Regions from separate parts of the Paenibacillus wuxiensis genome, predicted to be linked through region 2. Evidence: riboswitches for the same ligand, from Rfam matches in the RefSeq annotation. Region 2 holds a riboswitch; the other holds the start of a gene.
The links. Region 2 has a riboswitch for cyclic di-GMP ahead of ABN764_RS24645 (glycosyl hydrolase family 18 protein). Riboswitches for the same ligand answer to the same signal wherever they lie in the genome.
Positions count from the first base shown of each region.

Region 1 (7,933 bases), on a different contig from region 2:
TTGTTATATAAATGGCTGAATGATAAAAAAATCCTAAGTTTTATTGAAGGACCAAGGACCAGATTTACATGGGAACAGATTATAGGAAAATATGGGCCACGGGCAAGAGGAGAGCATTATGTCACCCCGTGTATTATTGAATTTAATAATGCTTCTATAGGATATTTACAGTTCTATCCGTTACAACAGGATGAAATTCATGAATATGGAGCAAAGCTTGATCAACCGCAATTCGGACTAGATATATTTATAGGAGAGACTGATTTTTGGGATAAGGGAATCGGAACTCTGGCATTGAAACTTATCATTCGGTATTTATTTACCGAGCGAGAAGTTGAGGATATTTACATAGATCCACAAATCGTGAATGTCAGAGCAATCAAGAGTTATGAAAAATGTGGATTTAACAAGATAAAAGTACTACATGAAAGAGAATTGTTTGATGGAGAATATAAAGATACCCAACTAATGAGGATAACATTAGAGGAATTTATGATGCAAAATGATTGAACTAATGGCTGTATTCATTCAATGAACCAGCGGCAGTGTACTATTTTACAACACAAAGCTGCCGCTGGTTTTATAGAGTCGACCTATTACTTTTTTGGAACGATTAACTGAAGCCCCTGCTCCCTTACATACTTGATACATATCCGTTTTCACTAGACCAAGCGAATTTTATTCAAAACAATTTTTCACTCGAAGAACATGCTGCTTTGCTCCTCATCTGCAATCGCTTGAATTTCCTCTCCTCCGATATTGATATAGATATAGCCTTCTTCTTCTTGCTTCTTCAAGGCGCGTTCCTTCGTAAACTTCGGACTTGCCTCTCCCGAATCCTCATCATAGACGAGCAGAATGCCATCTGTCTTGCGGAACAGCAGCTCGTCCCTTGCGATGAACTGCCATTTGCCACTGTAGGGAGCATTACTCACCGTGCCATAGTAATCGATTCCGCGCATAATTTCTTCGAAATAGGTTTGCTTCTCCTCGCTCCACTGTGCTTCAGGATTGGCGTACGCCGTAATAATGGAGCATTTCAACTGCGGATATTGTTGTTTCAGCGAGATAGCAGCTTCGCAAGCCCATAAATCGACTCCATACTGGCCAGGTGTGATGACCCATTCTAATCCTTCTTCAATTAGCGGAATAAGGCGAGATTCTATGGCTTTGCGTATATAGGGAACTCCCTGATGTTTATTGTTATAAATGCCGAGTTCGTGAGCTCGGTAGCCGGTAACGAGTAGATTTTTCAATGTATGATTCCTCCGAGAATGTATCTATGTATATGATTATAAACGGTAGAACTAAAAATGATAAATATACAGAGAGTGGGACTAAATAGCTAGTTATTCATCAATTTGACACATGTTTTAGTTCTAAAATCCCTGTTACAGAGACGTATGAATTGGTTAATATGAGTAAGTATACTAACATTTAGGGGGAAAAAGTTTTGAAAAAATGGGTTGCACTATTGTTGGGGGCAATATTAGTAGTAAGCATGACGGCTTGTGGAGATAAAAAAGACGCTGCTGGAGCAAACAGCTCTTCTACAGCACAGACGACAACTGAGACAGAGAAAAAGGATGCTCAGGTTCCATCTGTCGATGAACTTATTCAAAAATCAATTGATGCAAGCAAGTCGCTGAAGGGTTTCTCCTCGGAAGGGCAAGTGAAGCAGGATATTACGATTAGCCAAGGAGATCAGAAGCAAGAGCAAAATACAGATATTAAGGTGAAAAGCGACATTACGAAGAACCCGTTTAACCTGCATCAAGAAATGACGATGTCCGTAGGTGGACAAGAACAAAAGATTGTTCAGTACATTACGAAGGACGGCATCTATTCGCAAATGAACGAGCAATGGACGAAAGCTGCTGACGTGAAGGCTGAAGTCCTGGAGGGTGCCGAAAAAGGAGTAAGTCCGGAGCGGTTTTTGGAGCAATTTAAGACGATTGCAAAAGATACTAAGGTTTCCGAAGAAGGAACTAACTATATCTTAACGGCAGACTTGTCCGGCGACGGCTTTAAAGAATTGGCGAAGGCGCTGAGCCAATCCGGCTCTGGTAGCAATCCGCAAATGGAAGCAATGCTTGAAGACATGAAAATTAATAGCATTAAGATGAAGTTTGGCGTCAACAAGGAGTCGTACCAGCCAACAATTTCCGATATCGACATGTCTATGGAAGCAGAAGAGCAAGGTCAGAAAGTTGAACTCAAAATGGTTATGACAAGCACATTCTCGAAGCATAACGAGATTGGCGAAATCAAGGTGCCACAAGAAGTATTGGACAGCGCTAAGTAATCGCAATGTATAGCCTAGACCGTCGAATCTACGGATTTGGCGGTTTTTTTATGGCATTAATAGTTCTATTCTACTAATTTCTGTTTCGGAATAGGGCTACGTTCACTTTGTCTGTCTATCGATATTGGTTACTATGAGGGAGCATACTAATTTTGGGAGGCAGACGGTTTTGAAGAAGTGGACGGCAGCACTCGTAGCGATCATGGTAGTACTAGGCATTACAGCATGCGGCAACTCAACACCTACGGCAGGAGAATTGATTCAAAAGGCTACGGATGCGGGTAAAACATTGACGAGCTATTCAATGGATGTCCATGTTGAGCAAGTGAATGGGATTCAAGGCGACAGCAGCAAAGAAGAAAAATCGGATATTAAAATCAAAACTGACTTTACAAAGGAACCGCTTGGTTTCTATCAAGATACGTCAATTGTGTCAGACCAAACGAACCAAACGATTAAACAATACTTCACCAAAGAAGGAGCATACTCTCAGGTCAATGGCGAATGGGCGAAAGTTCCGGATGAGTTGAAGAGCCAGTGGGAAATGAACATTAAAAGCCAAATGAGTTTGACGCAAAATCTCGATAAATTCAAGCCGTTAGAGAAAGATTCGAAGATTACCGTGGAAGGTAACGAATACATCATGACTACGGATATGTCTGGCGATAAAGGCAAGGAGTTGGCGAAGACGCTGTTGTCCGAGTCATCTGGTGAAGAAGCTGCGGAAGCGCTTGGCAAGATGAATGTTAAGACGCTTACCATGACATATGGCGTGAATAAGGAAACCTACTTCCCGACGAAGAGCGGCTTTACACTTGTGCTCGAAGGGGAAGAGAACGGACAGAAGATTTCGATCAGCATGAAGGTGACGAGCACGATTACGAAGCATAACGAAGTGGCCGAAATCAAAGTGCCGATGGACGTAATCGACAACGCTCAATAGGATACGATCTCGATTGTCGATGAAGAAAGAAAATAAAGTGATAGACTGAGAAAATATACACCCCGTAAAAGGAAAAAAAGAAGCAGAGATCCTATGTGTTAATCTAGGATCTCTGCTTTTTGTGTCATGATGAATATCTTATTGCTCGTGTATCACGCGGTACAAAACGAGTGCCGCCTGCGCTCGAGTGAGCGTTCCCGCCGGATCAAGTTTGTTATCGGTGGTTCCTTTGATAAGTCCTTTGCTCACTGCGTACACAACGGCTGTCTTTGCATCCTGTGAGATGAGTGCTTCATCCTTAAATCCAAGCGAAGCGCTTGAATGGGACAGATCAATTTTCAATGCCCGCGTAAGCATCACTACCATTTTTTCGCGAGTAATCGGTTTACGTGCCCCAGGCTCTGCAATCCGCTGTTCCCAAGTCTTTCCGTTATTCGTCAAGCGATCAAGCAAGGTGGCGAACTCCGCTTGGGTAATAACGTCGTTCGGCTTGAATGTGTGTATGCTGTCTTTGCCGCACAACAGTCCGTGAGCTGCAATGACTTCAATTTCATCCTTTGCCCAATGTGCAGTAAGATCATTGAAGGATCTTGCATGCTCTGCAATCGTGTAGGTGCCGAACTGCGTGACCTGGAAGGATATATGCTTCTTATCAGCTGCCTTCATTCCGGCCAGTTTATAGCTCCAAGCATTTGTTGTTACGCCTTGAGCTTCTGCGTACACGCCTGCCTTACGAATATCCTTTGTAGCTTCCATCAGCTTCAAGGAGATTTCCAACAGGATATTCTTTGCTTCTTGCGGCCCACGGATCGTGATCATCGGAGACGTAAAGGTCGTCTCGCCATGATGCTTGCTAAATCCTTTGTCCTTATGCTCTGCAAGAGACACCACAAGCTCGAGTCCGCTCGTTCCGATGAGTTCCACAATAGACTTGTTCGGAATGGTAATATCGAATTCGGCTGTAGACAGAAGCAAATCCTTGCCTGATTCCTGCAGCAGTTTGGCGGCCGATTTGTCCAGCGTGAAGGAGACTTCATTGTAATCCTTCATGCTTACATCGCTAATATCGGGTTGAACCTGCTTGGCATTTTTGTCCTGCAGCTGTTTTTTTACGGTATTCGCATTTATCTTGAACTCCGCATTCACTGCATGCTCCTTCATCGTCTCTGCCAATAATCCTGCCTTCATCGTCTTACCGGCTGGAATTGTTCCCACAGAAGTCGAAGGTGTAGAACTACTAGAACCTCTAGAGCCTTCAGATGAGGAAGACGAAATAGGCAACTCTGGCTTCGGATTCGGAACAGACGGCTTGATGACATCAACGGTAGACGAGTGAATGTAACCGATTCGGATCCGTTCATTGTTTGCGTTGAACAGATTCGCATTTACAAGATTGAAGGTATATTTCCCTTCTTGGTCGCTCAAGAAAGCGATGGTTGCTATGTCGCCGTCTCCTTCATAAGCGCCTCCGTTGAGATTTACGGAGTAATCCAATTGCTTCTGGCCATTAGGTAAATCGGTTATGTTCTTTGTCGTGATAAGTGGGACATCTGGATAGTTCAACTTTTGATAGGTAGCCATCGTAACGCTTGGCTTTATATCTAAGAGAGTCAAGCGGCTGTCATAAGTAAGACTGAATGAAGCTGAATATACTGCTTTCGACACAGAATATTCGACCTTTACATCGAATGGATCTCCTGTCAGAACCTTAGATTTGCTGAGGCTAGGAGATACAACATCGGGATCGGGCTTTTTATCGTCGACGGAATTCTGCGTGACGAAGTTCTGTGTGTAATATACATTTGAATTCCCCCCGAAGTACACACCCACCCCTAGATGAGAAAAGTCTCCCAAAATATTCGAACGATGTCCTTTCGAGTTCATCCAGTTCTCGTGAACGAAGATGGCACTCGACTGTCCAGCAGCAATGTTTTCCCCTGCCTTTTGGTATACGATTCCGTCCGCCTTCAGCCGATCGAACGGGGATTTGCCGTCTGGATTGTTATGATCGAAGAAGCTTCTCAGCCCCATATCGTCGCTATGCTTGCGAGCAGTTCCCGCAGCCTTTTCATTCCACTTCAATGGCTTCATGCCCTCGCGGACACGCACAGCATTAGCCAAATCGAGGATTTGTTGCTCAAAGCTTGTCTGCAATCGCTTGCTAGGCGTGCCAAAGTACCCCTTGAACGCCAGTTCCACATCCTGGGCAATAAATTGGACAGCCGTCACCGTATTCCCTTGATGGAGATCATAGAACACGGTTGCATACATACCGCCGACCTTGTACAGGCTATATTGTCCGCTGTTGTCCATATTGTAAATCGTATTGCCTTTCCTAATTTGACTGAGGGAAGATCCGAAGGCTGCCTCTACCTCCTGCTTGGTTGAACCGAATCCAATGCTTCCATAAGAATCATTCGCATTCGTATAGAGTGCAACGACCTTGTGATCCTGAACACCAACTTGTAAGTAATGTTTATAATCCTGATTGTAAATATACCACTCGAAGCCATATTCACTTAGATCCTTGCGAACCGGCAGTCCGATTTTTTGGAATAGTTGATCCTCGCTCATTCCTATGGTGATACCTTGCATTTGGTTTGCCCCTGCCTGCGGAGCATTGTTCGTTTTCGTGACAGTAATCTTACTACCGACCGGCTTATCCGCTGCATAAAGGGTCGGCTGATAGATAAGCATCCCGGCTAACAGCGCAGCGCTAGCTGTAATCGTCATATGCCGTATTCTTCTTGCTTTAATGTGTTTATGCTGTTCTTGGTACATTGCGTTGTTGGTTGCTGTACAACATGGCCGCATCATTTCATCTCCTATTCTTTTACATTCTGCGATCAAATGAGATGAACACCGGGGACGCTTTACAATAGCACAAAAAAAGCGCCACCCTAATGGCAGCGCAATAAAAAAAGACGCACGTAATGTCGCAATTAGGGCAACCCGGCTGTCATCGCATTGTGAAATACATTAGACCCGTGGCTTTGCGTCCCCTGCTTTCGCTAGGGTTTGCCATTATCCAAATGTTACAGATTAAATGTCTATAGTAACATGTAAATGAACAGCTTGTATACAACTGTGCCTATAGGTACGCAAAATTCATCAAGTACCAGGTCTATCAACCCAGTTCGATATTTATGTATCTGCTTGCTCCGGGAATACATATGTGATGTACGAGTTATCGCTCGGCAATTGTCTTTTTCATTGGCTCTCCCAGTCTACAACTTTATTTTCATCTAACAGTCGAGACCATATTTCTAAGGCTATTTCCATTGGATTCAGTTAGATTGAAGACAAACTCCCGTGATATCTATACCGCGGGAGTTCTTTATGTTTTTTGTCTATAGTTCAATACGAAATTATCAGATACCATTAAGACTTCGCTCGAATTTAGTTAAAATCACATTGGCCGCTTCTACTGCACCACCAGCATTCTGAAAAGTTTCTGACAGTTTTTGCGCATTTTCCTGATATGTCCGATTCGTCAACACCTCAGATACCGCTGCTGCCAAATATTTTGGCTTCTTTCCTTTCAACTGTAAACCTGCACCCAGTTGAGCAACCCGATCAGCCACTAATCCTTGTTCGCTATGTTGCGGAAATAAAACCATTGGAACTCCAAAATAAAGGCTTTCATTCACACTATTCATACCGCAATGGGTAATAAATACATCGGCTGTTTGCAATACCGATATTTGATCCACGACGTTATTCACTGTAAAATTTCTTGGTATGTTGCCAAGAGAAGCAATCTCCGTTTTTTCACCAACTGACATCACAACATCATAGTCCGTATCTGCAAATGCCTGAATAACTTTTTGGTAAAAATCTTGATTTTGATTCAGTATCGTCCCAAGTGAAATGTAGATTAGTTTTCTATCTTTTTTATTAATCTGTATCGACGGAGACTGTCTGATGGATGGTCCGACAAAAGCATATCGCTCAGAAAACGTATCCGCCATCGGCTGGAATTCTTTCGAGGTATAGACAATGGTGTCTGTTTCATTATTATTTTGAACAATCGATACAACGTTCCCTATTTCATAACCATGATTCTTTAACAACTGAATTTTTCTGTTCATTCGGGGCCAACCCACGATCATCCTCCATACATCGATGCAACCACGCTTCATCAGTTTCGCGGTGTACTGATTAAAAGCAAAGGTAGTAGTCGAACAAACATATGGAATTTCTAGTTTTTTAGCAAATAATTTTCCCCAAAAGCATATAGAGTCAGATACAATACAATCCGGCTGAATTTCCCTTAATTCCTGACATACCTTCTCATCCAAAGCGATGGTAGTATCGGCAACCATCTCAATTAATGCTGTAAAATCTTTGCCAACCTTGCGATCCAATTCCTTTTGTGAAAGCTGGGGCAAGAACTCATCACAAGCAATGAATGCAGCACCAGCACCTTCTATTTTTCCCTGAAATTCTAGAAAGGAATAGTACCAAACTTGATGGCCTCTATTGACTAACTCGGCAACCACCGGAATGGTTGGATTGGTATGACCATGTGCGGGTATCGAAAAAAATACAATTTTGCTCATTCTGATTCATCTACCTCTCGCTCCGCTTTTTGGATCATCTCTACAAATTCCATGAAATGATTACTTCTTAAGAGAGCAATCCCTTTTGTCGCATCTTCCCCCAAGACAATCAGCTTATCACCA
Region 1 covers NZ_JBEFZI010000008.1:97,680-105,612, reverse strand. The annotation lists gene ABN764_RS19300 (GNAT family N-acetyltransferase) at 1-510, shown strand, start outside; gene ABN764_RS19295 (SLOG family protein) at 696-1,256, opposite strand; gene ABN764_RS19290 (DUF6612 family protein) at 1,454-2,305, shown strand; gene ABN764_RS19285 (DUF6612 family protein) at 2,475-3,248, shown strand; gene ABN764_RS19280 (CAP-associated domain-containing protein) at 3,387-5,981, opposite strand; cyclic di-GMP riboswitch class I at 6,192-6,281, opposite strand; gene ABN764_RS19275 (macrolide family glycosyltransferase) at 6,620-7,810, opposite strand; gene ABN764_RS19270 (helix-turn-helix transcriptional regulator) at 7,807-7,933, opposite strand, start outside.
Region 1: linked by a shared signal. The riboswitch ahead of ABN764_RS19280 (CAP-associated domain-containing protein) and the one ahead of ABN764_RS24645 (glycosyl hydrolase family 18 protein) in region 2 are both predicted to bind cyclic di-GMP.

Region 2 (7,933 bases):
TTTATTGGCAACTGTTCCAATAGCTAAGGCACCTGCAGTATGTGAACTAGAGGGGCCGATCATAACCGGTCCAATCACATCAAAACAACTTTTGTAATTAACAACCCTTTTTTCTTTAACAGGAACTAATTTCATGTTCATATAAGTTTCCTCCCCATAGTTGCCATACCAGTCACCCGCCCACCATGTAAGGGTTTTCAAAAGTAACACTAAGAATCATCAAACCCTTTCTTAGTACTTATGGAATACTTGGATAAATTATCGTTGTAATCATACTCTTTGCAATCAATGCCATCAAAACAACGATCATTTTCTGATCCTTCTCACATAATTTGAAATAATTTATTATAGTAATTATTTTTTATTACTACACAGACAGAGTAGCACATAGATAATCGCGAAGTCAAACAAATAATAATAAATTATTTTTACCGGAATTTTTTATTACAAATTTAATTTTTCTACCTTTTAAAATTCTATAAAACTTGTTATAAGTTATAATAGGGTTGTCTATTTTGAATGCTGGCATCTTCATTAAACGAAATCCTTGTCGATAAAAGACCCGAAGTTGGGTTATCTATAGCTGAAAAAAGAAGAACGCATCTATGTACGAGAAGTAAAGCGCATCTTTTATTTGAAAGAGATTTTGCTCAACCCTGGAATTGAATATGAATTCGCGAGCAATTTCATAGTGAATGAAATTCAGGAATAACTGATTAGGAGGAAAACTTAAATGGATAATGAACTATTTCGACACTATCAAAACATAATGAATTATTTCGGGGAAATTTTGGGTTCTAATTATGAATTTGTATTACATGTTTTAAATCCTAATGGGGGTTCTCAAATCGGTCACATAGTCAATGGAGACTTAAGTGGAAGATCTTTAAATGGCCCTTTAACTGACTATGCAAAAAAATTAATTAACGAAAAGGTATATCTAAAAAAGGATTATGTTGTAGATTATGTTGGAGAAGGACCCAGAGGTAAAAAATTCCGTTCATCAACTTTATTTATAAAAGATCGTGAAGGTCAATTACAAGGTCTTTTATGTATAAATTTTGATGCGGATGTCTATAGAAAAGTCGCAAAGGATATATTAAAATTGGCCAATCTAAGTTCAGCTATAGATCTTATCGAACAGGAAACTGACCAGGAACAACCTATTGAAAAACTTACCGATAATATTCGTAATATCATTTATGGAGTAATAGATAAAGATATATTAGAATCCGGTGCTCAGTTATCACCTGAACAAAAGAGACTTGCTATTTTCAAATTAAAAGAATACGGGGTATTCGAAGTTAAAGGTACAATAAATGAAGTTGCTGAAATAATGGGAATGTCGGAATCAAGTGTTTATCGTTATCATCAAATGATATCTCGCAACGACAAGTAGCCCCAATCGAATCAGAACAATAAATCGAGCAATACAAGACATAGATAGGCGTATACAATTCTCAACTAAATGAATGTAAATCAAAAAACCTTGGATCAATCCGAGGCCGTAGAGCGAAACAAAAGACGACTATTATTCTATTTATGGGATAATAGTCGTCTTTTTCACTGTATACACAAGCCTGTACCACTGGCTTCTCACTTCGGTAGCTTTACTATTCTCTTCACGTTAAGAGCTAAAATTTGCCATTATGCCTTGTAACTCCATGCCAAAAAGATCCGAGGATAACGCTACGCCATACCCATGTCTATGTTTGAGTTCACTGTTCTTCGCCTCAATTTTGTAGCGTTCTTTTGCCTTTGTTTTGAAATATTCTCCCTTTTGGAATACCATTTGCTCAATGTGTAGTTTTTGGCAGTAGGTATTTCATCCACTAGACCCTTTTTACAACGCTCATATAAAATTTTATACTCATAGCCATGTATCCTCGTTAAAACTCTAGTATCAAGTTTCAAAACAATAAACGTAAAATGATAATGGAAATAATACCACCCAGTACGGTTCCCAATAAACTTCTTGTTTTTATCGCAATTAAAAAAGTCGGTATGGCTGCAAAAAATTCAATGTTGTTGGTAAGAGATGTAAGCTTTCCGTCATGGATAAATATCTCTTGACCTATCAGAGCAGCTATTACAGAAATGGGGACATAATTTAACCACCGCATTGCCCACTCTGGTAATTCAAAACGACTAAGCACCATAAGAGGAACGACCCTTGGAATGAACGTGACAAAAGCTGAGCCTAGAATAATCAAAAAAATGTCCCATCTTACTTCCATTTTTCTACCACCATTCCTATTGTTGAAGCAATAATTGTAGCCACAATAACGCCCATACTGCTGGACAAAAAGAAAGAACTTCCCACAGCAATGACCACTGCAATAATGGCGACAACGATATCAAGTTTGATTCTATTTCGCCCTACCATAGAGAGTACGAGAATTCCAATAAACATAGCTGGCAAGGCGAATGCTAGTCCGAATTTCTCAGGATTCGAAATCCATTGCGCCAAAAATGCTCCTGCTAGATTCGCTACAAGCCAATTTACATAAGCGGTTATGTTGAGACCATGCATCCATTTCTCACTGATTCGCTTTCTCTTGGCCGCCTCGGTAATCGCGACACCGAATGTCTCATCGGTGAGTAGAGATCCCACTAGCATGTTGCGAAGTGGAGTAAGATGCCGGAAATAAGGTGCTAGAGCGGCACTAAGTAAAATATGACGAAGATTAACAAAGAATATCGTAATAATAATGGCATGAATCGAACTACTTGCTGCTATCATACCCGCAGCAATAAACTGAGCTGAGCCAGCATAGAGAATCATAGACATTAGTGCGATCTCAGTGATGCTAAGTCCCGCAGTCTTTTGGATCACACCTGCAGCTAATCCGATACTTAAATAACCTAGTAGCGTTGGGACACAATCTTTTACTCCTTGGATAAAGCTATCTTCAGCTCTCGGAGACGAATTCATTTGGACGTTCGACAGACTCATTTCATTCCCTCTTTATTTTCAAGTATTAGAAGCTAACTTACTAACTACTACGAAAAAGTGAAAGAAAATACGGTTCAATTTATTTGAACCGTCTTCCAGTAACAACATGAAATAGGTTAGGAGCGTTTTTCCAAAGCGCTTCTGCTTTCTCTGGGCCCACTTCTTTCACTAATTCTGAGAACATAATGTCATGCCTGATGTATTCCATCGCGATTAACACAAGTGCCGGGTCTTCCGTTTTTACCGCCCATGCAGGTGTATTTGGCGCGAAATTTGCAATTAAGACTTCTTCATTATCCCGTGCAACAATCGTTAAGCGGCCGTTCATACGTTCCTCAGCTACTTCTGGAGCCATGTAATTGTGATGCGTAGTTGCTCCTAGCTGAATCTCAGGTGCTCCAAAAAGAATAGAAAAGACGTGGATATTATCCTTTATCCGCTCATCTATAGCACCTTTTATCGAATCGACTTGTGGTTCCCAGATCGACAACCATATTTCTTTTTTAGCTTTATCGATTATGTCAATCATTTCGGCCACAACGCGCTCATCACTGCTGATGCGTCGAATAACATCAACTTCTTGTTCACTTTCTAACGCAGATAAATTCTTTTCAAGATAATCCATAGAATTGTCAAAGTCATTACGCAATCGATGGATTAACTCTTTTGCTGGTAAAGGTGCATAAGTTACGGGGTCAGAAGGTACTGTGTACACCGCGCCTTTATCCATTAATTTTGCCAATACTTCATAAATCGTTGAACGAGGCACACCCGACCTTTTGCTTATTTCATATCCGGTTATAGGGGAGTTTTTCAAAAGCCCTATGTACGCTTTACATTCATATTGTGAAAAGCCCCACTTCTGAAGCTCTTTATAAAGTTCTTCCATGGCAACTCCTTTAGTAGTTAGTGTGTTACTTACTATAAAATAAAATGGATTACCTGTCAAAGCAATCCTGGTTCCGTTATCGAAAATGATCGTCAGACCACTGTTTTGTTCCTGATTCTTCAACTTTTGGGCGAGGTATAATTGCCCAGAAAAGGAGGATCAGTCCTTTTTAATCCAATCCAAGTACTATATAGTTGCATGAATTTTACTGATAAGGAAAGTTATATTCCGTTATCATTGTGCGAACTCTGGCTCGTTCATCCACACTACAATATATTTCCCCTCCTACCTAAGACCTACTGCCTAAACCTTGTCGGACATGTGGAATATGTAAAAAAGCATAACAAGGAATAACAAGGGATCGGTGCAGTTACTAGGCTGATGTCCAGTATCAAACCATATGGAATTAACATACATCCTCTTATTCCATCCGGATTTCAACATGATATATTTCTAGTGAATAATAATATTGAACTATGTTCATATATTCACAAATAATCCGTATGACCCATTAAATAAACGTGAAACTGCTGTATATTTAACGGTGTAAACATGTATCGTTATGCAAGAGTATGCATGTTTGCAGGTATTACTAGGCAAAGCTAGGGAAATCTAGTGACGCAAAACTAAAGGGGCTAAGGAAGAAATTCTATGCCAGCCAGTTGCCGATTAATAGACCCCCATCTCTATTAGTCGTATGGTTGTTTTTGTATGATCCATGGCGAGATGCCCCACCCTAGCTGCCTATTAATAAAATCTATTGATAGGAAGTGAATAACGGATGAAGACTGGGAGAAAGCGCAGTGCCCGAAGATTGTTCGCAATGACAGTAATGACCATCATGATGTTCGTATCCTCGCTGGCGCCGACTTACGCAGGAACGAGTGTTTCCGCAGCACAGGAACCTGTGGTCAAAAATGAAACTAAGGAAATCCGGAATGTCATGTACTATGGCGATTGGTCGATTTGGGGAGGACAGGGAAACTTTTATCCCAAGGATATTCCGGCCGATCAATTAACCCACTTGAACTATGCGTTTCTCGATTTTGATGCCCAAGGCAATCTTGTCTTTACGGACAAGGATGCGGCTGTAGAAGCGCCTGTCGGCCAGGATGGCGTTCAATGGCAAGCGGCCAATGCAGGCATCCTTATCGCCCTGCAGCAATTGCGCGCAGAAAACCCAAATCTGAAGATCGGTATTTCTCTTGGCGGATGGTCGAAATCAGGCGACTTCGCTGTCGTTGCAGCCGATGCTTCCAAACGGGCGAATCTGATCCAAAATGTCATGAAATTCATCAAGTACACGAACATGGACTTCGTGGATGTCGATTGGGAGTTCCCGGCTGAAGTTCGACAGCCCGATCTGGTCGATAATAAGAACGATGAAGGAACGAAATACGCTATACCAGAGGATAAAAACAATTATATTTTACTCCTGCAAGACATCAAAAACGCATTGAATAAGCAAGGAGCTGAGCTTGGTAAAGCGTATGAACTGTCTGTTGCGCTTCCAGCGCCGAAGAGTAAGATCGATATCGGCATTGATGTGCCGAGACTGTTCAACATTGTAGACTTTGCCAACATTATGACTTATGACATGCGCGGCGCATGGGATGAAGTAAGCGGCCACCATACTGGCTTGTATACGAACCCGAACGACCCGCTCACGGGCAATAATCTGTCCGTCGACGAAAGCGTAAATTATTTGATTCAGCAAGGTGCCGAGCCGAACAAGATTGTGATCGGGGCGGCCTACTATACTCGCGGCTGGGATAAAGTGTCGCAAGGATCCGATCCGAATCATCCGGGGCTATTCGGCGAAGCGGCACTATCCGCCAAGGACGCGGATCAGACTCCATCCCGCGGCGCCGTTGGCGAAGCAGCGCTCACCATTGGGGATGCCGGCCGTCGAACGGGGATTTGGTCTTATCGCAACCTCGACAAGCTGAAGGCCACTTACCCGAATCTCAAAGAATATTGGGATGATGCAGCCAAAGCTCCCTATCTGTATGATGGGACAACTGGCGTATTCTACACGTATGACAATGAAAGATCCATTCAAGAGAAAACGAAATATGTGCTTGAAAACGGTCTGGGCGGCGTCATTGCTTGGATGGCTTCCAATGATGCCCCTACTGCGGATCCTGCCAAGCGCGACAAATTAACAAAGGCAACGAAAGAAGGCCTCTTCGGGAGCCAGGCGTTGACAACACATGAAATCCAATATACCAAGCTGGACGTTACGGCGGATGTGAAACCGTATACTGAGGCTTGGGGCAACAGCAAAGGCTATGAAATCACCCTCTTCAATAACGAGTCTTTGACCGAATCGAATCAAGTGTTGAAAGCGGTGGAAAGAGGAGCTAAAACGGTTAAGCTGCCGAAGCTCTACATCCAAGCCGATGGACCGTTGACTTCCGGCGATTATTTAGCGGGAACCGTAACTAATGAGAACGGTTACACGATCGTCGATTTGAAATCGGTCTATGATGCCAAAACGATTGAACCTGGCAGATCCTATACATTCAAACTTAAGGGAAATGCCAAGGTTACAAGCATGGAGCTGGTTCAGCGGGTGTCGAATAACAGCCCGGAGATGAACAGACAACTCATTCTGGGTGATGAAGCTCCAAGCAAGAATCAACCGCCTGTTTTGCATGGCATAGCGGATCTGACGCTTACAGTTGGCGACAACTTTGATAAGCTGGCCGGCGTAACTGCTACGGATGCAGAAGACGGAGATCTCACATCACGTATTGCCGTGACGGGAGAAGTTAATACAAATGCAGCCGGCAAGTATGAGCTGGTGTACTCCGTTACGGATTCGCAAGGATTGACGGTCGAGAAAAAACGCACCATTACCGTTATCGAAGCGACGGCCCCGGGGCATGATTTTGGGGTTGGCCAAGGAATCGAGTGGCCGAAGCAAGTCAATTCTCCATTCGTTGATATGGTTGCATGGGTTACCAAACCGGGCTATTCCAACAACGGCGCCCCTAACCTCGCCAGAATTTCCGAGGATACCGGCGTGAAATTTTTCAATCTCGGCTTTATTCAATCCAGTTCGCAGCACATCGCGGATGGCAAAGTGCAATGGGGCTGGGGAGGATATTCCGTACTGAATGAGAAGAATGCGGATAACACCCAATACCAAGGGATTAAGCAGTCTATTCGGGAAATTCGCGAAATGGGCGGCGATGTCACGATCTCGCTGGGCGGTTTGAATGGCGTATCGTTCTGGGAAGTGACTCAAGACACCGATACCCTCTTCAATACGTATATGGAAATTGTTAAAGGCTATGGACTGACCCGCTTAGACCTTGACATTGAGGGCGGCGCTCAGAACAAAGCCCTGAATGTCGCCAACGCGCAGGCGATTAAGAAGCTTCAGGATGCAACGGGAGTCGATATTGTATTAACACTCCCTGTACTGCCAAGCGGTCTGACTTCTGTTCAATTGGATGTATTGGAAGCTTACTTATCTGCCGGCGTGGATGTCAAAGTCGTGAACATCATGACGATGTGCTATGGCAGCGGAACGCTCCTGCCTGGCGAGAACTATGGTTCCGCTTCATTGAGAGCCGTTGATTCGACGAAGAATCAAATCAAGCAGTACTTCAAGCAATTTGCCAACACGGATCTAACGGATCAAGACGCTTATGGCATCATTGGAACGACGCCATCCATCGGCTTTGAAGGCGCGGCTCATCCGATCTTTACGACGGAGTGGTCCCAGTTGATTGTGGATCATGCGATCGAGAAAGGGCTGGCGATGACCTCCTTCTGGTCGATGAACCGGGATGCGATGTTGGAAAGCAACAATGGCGTAACGGCGCAATATCAATACACAGATATTTTCAAAGCATTCGGAAATGGAAGCACCCCGCCGGGTGCTACAAAGCCCATGATTCATGGCGCAACAGATAAAACGATTTTCGTTGGCGAACAATTCGATCCGAGAGAAGGAGTTACCGCTGCGGACAAAATGGACGGCGACCTGACCGATCGCATCGTGATCGAAGGAGCGGTTGACTCCTCTACTCCAGGAGCCTATAAGCTGGTGTACACCGTAGAGAACAGCCAAGGGC
Region 2 covers NZ_JBEFZI010000012.1:95,349-103,281, reverse strand. The annotation lists gene sdaAB (L-serine ammonia-lyase, iron-sulfur-dependent subunit beta) at 1-141, opposite strand, end outside; gene ABN764_RS24670 (helix-turn-helix transcriptional regulator) at 734-1,399, shown strand; partial or broken gene ABN764_RS24665 (IS5/IS1182 family transposase) at 1,597-1,804, opposite strand; gene ABN764_RS24660 (branched-chain amino acid transport AzlD family protein) at 1,911-2,237, opposite strand; gene ABN764_RS24655 (AzlC family ABC transporter permease) at 2,228-2,956, opposite strand; gene ABN764_RS24650 (TrmB family transcriptional regulator) at 3,036-3,845, opposite strand; cyclic di-GMP riboswitch class I at 4,431-4,515, shown strand; gene ABN764_RS24645 (glycosyl hydrolase family 18 protein) at 4,627-7,933, shown strand, end outside.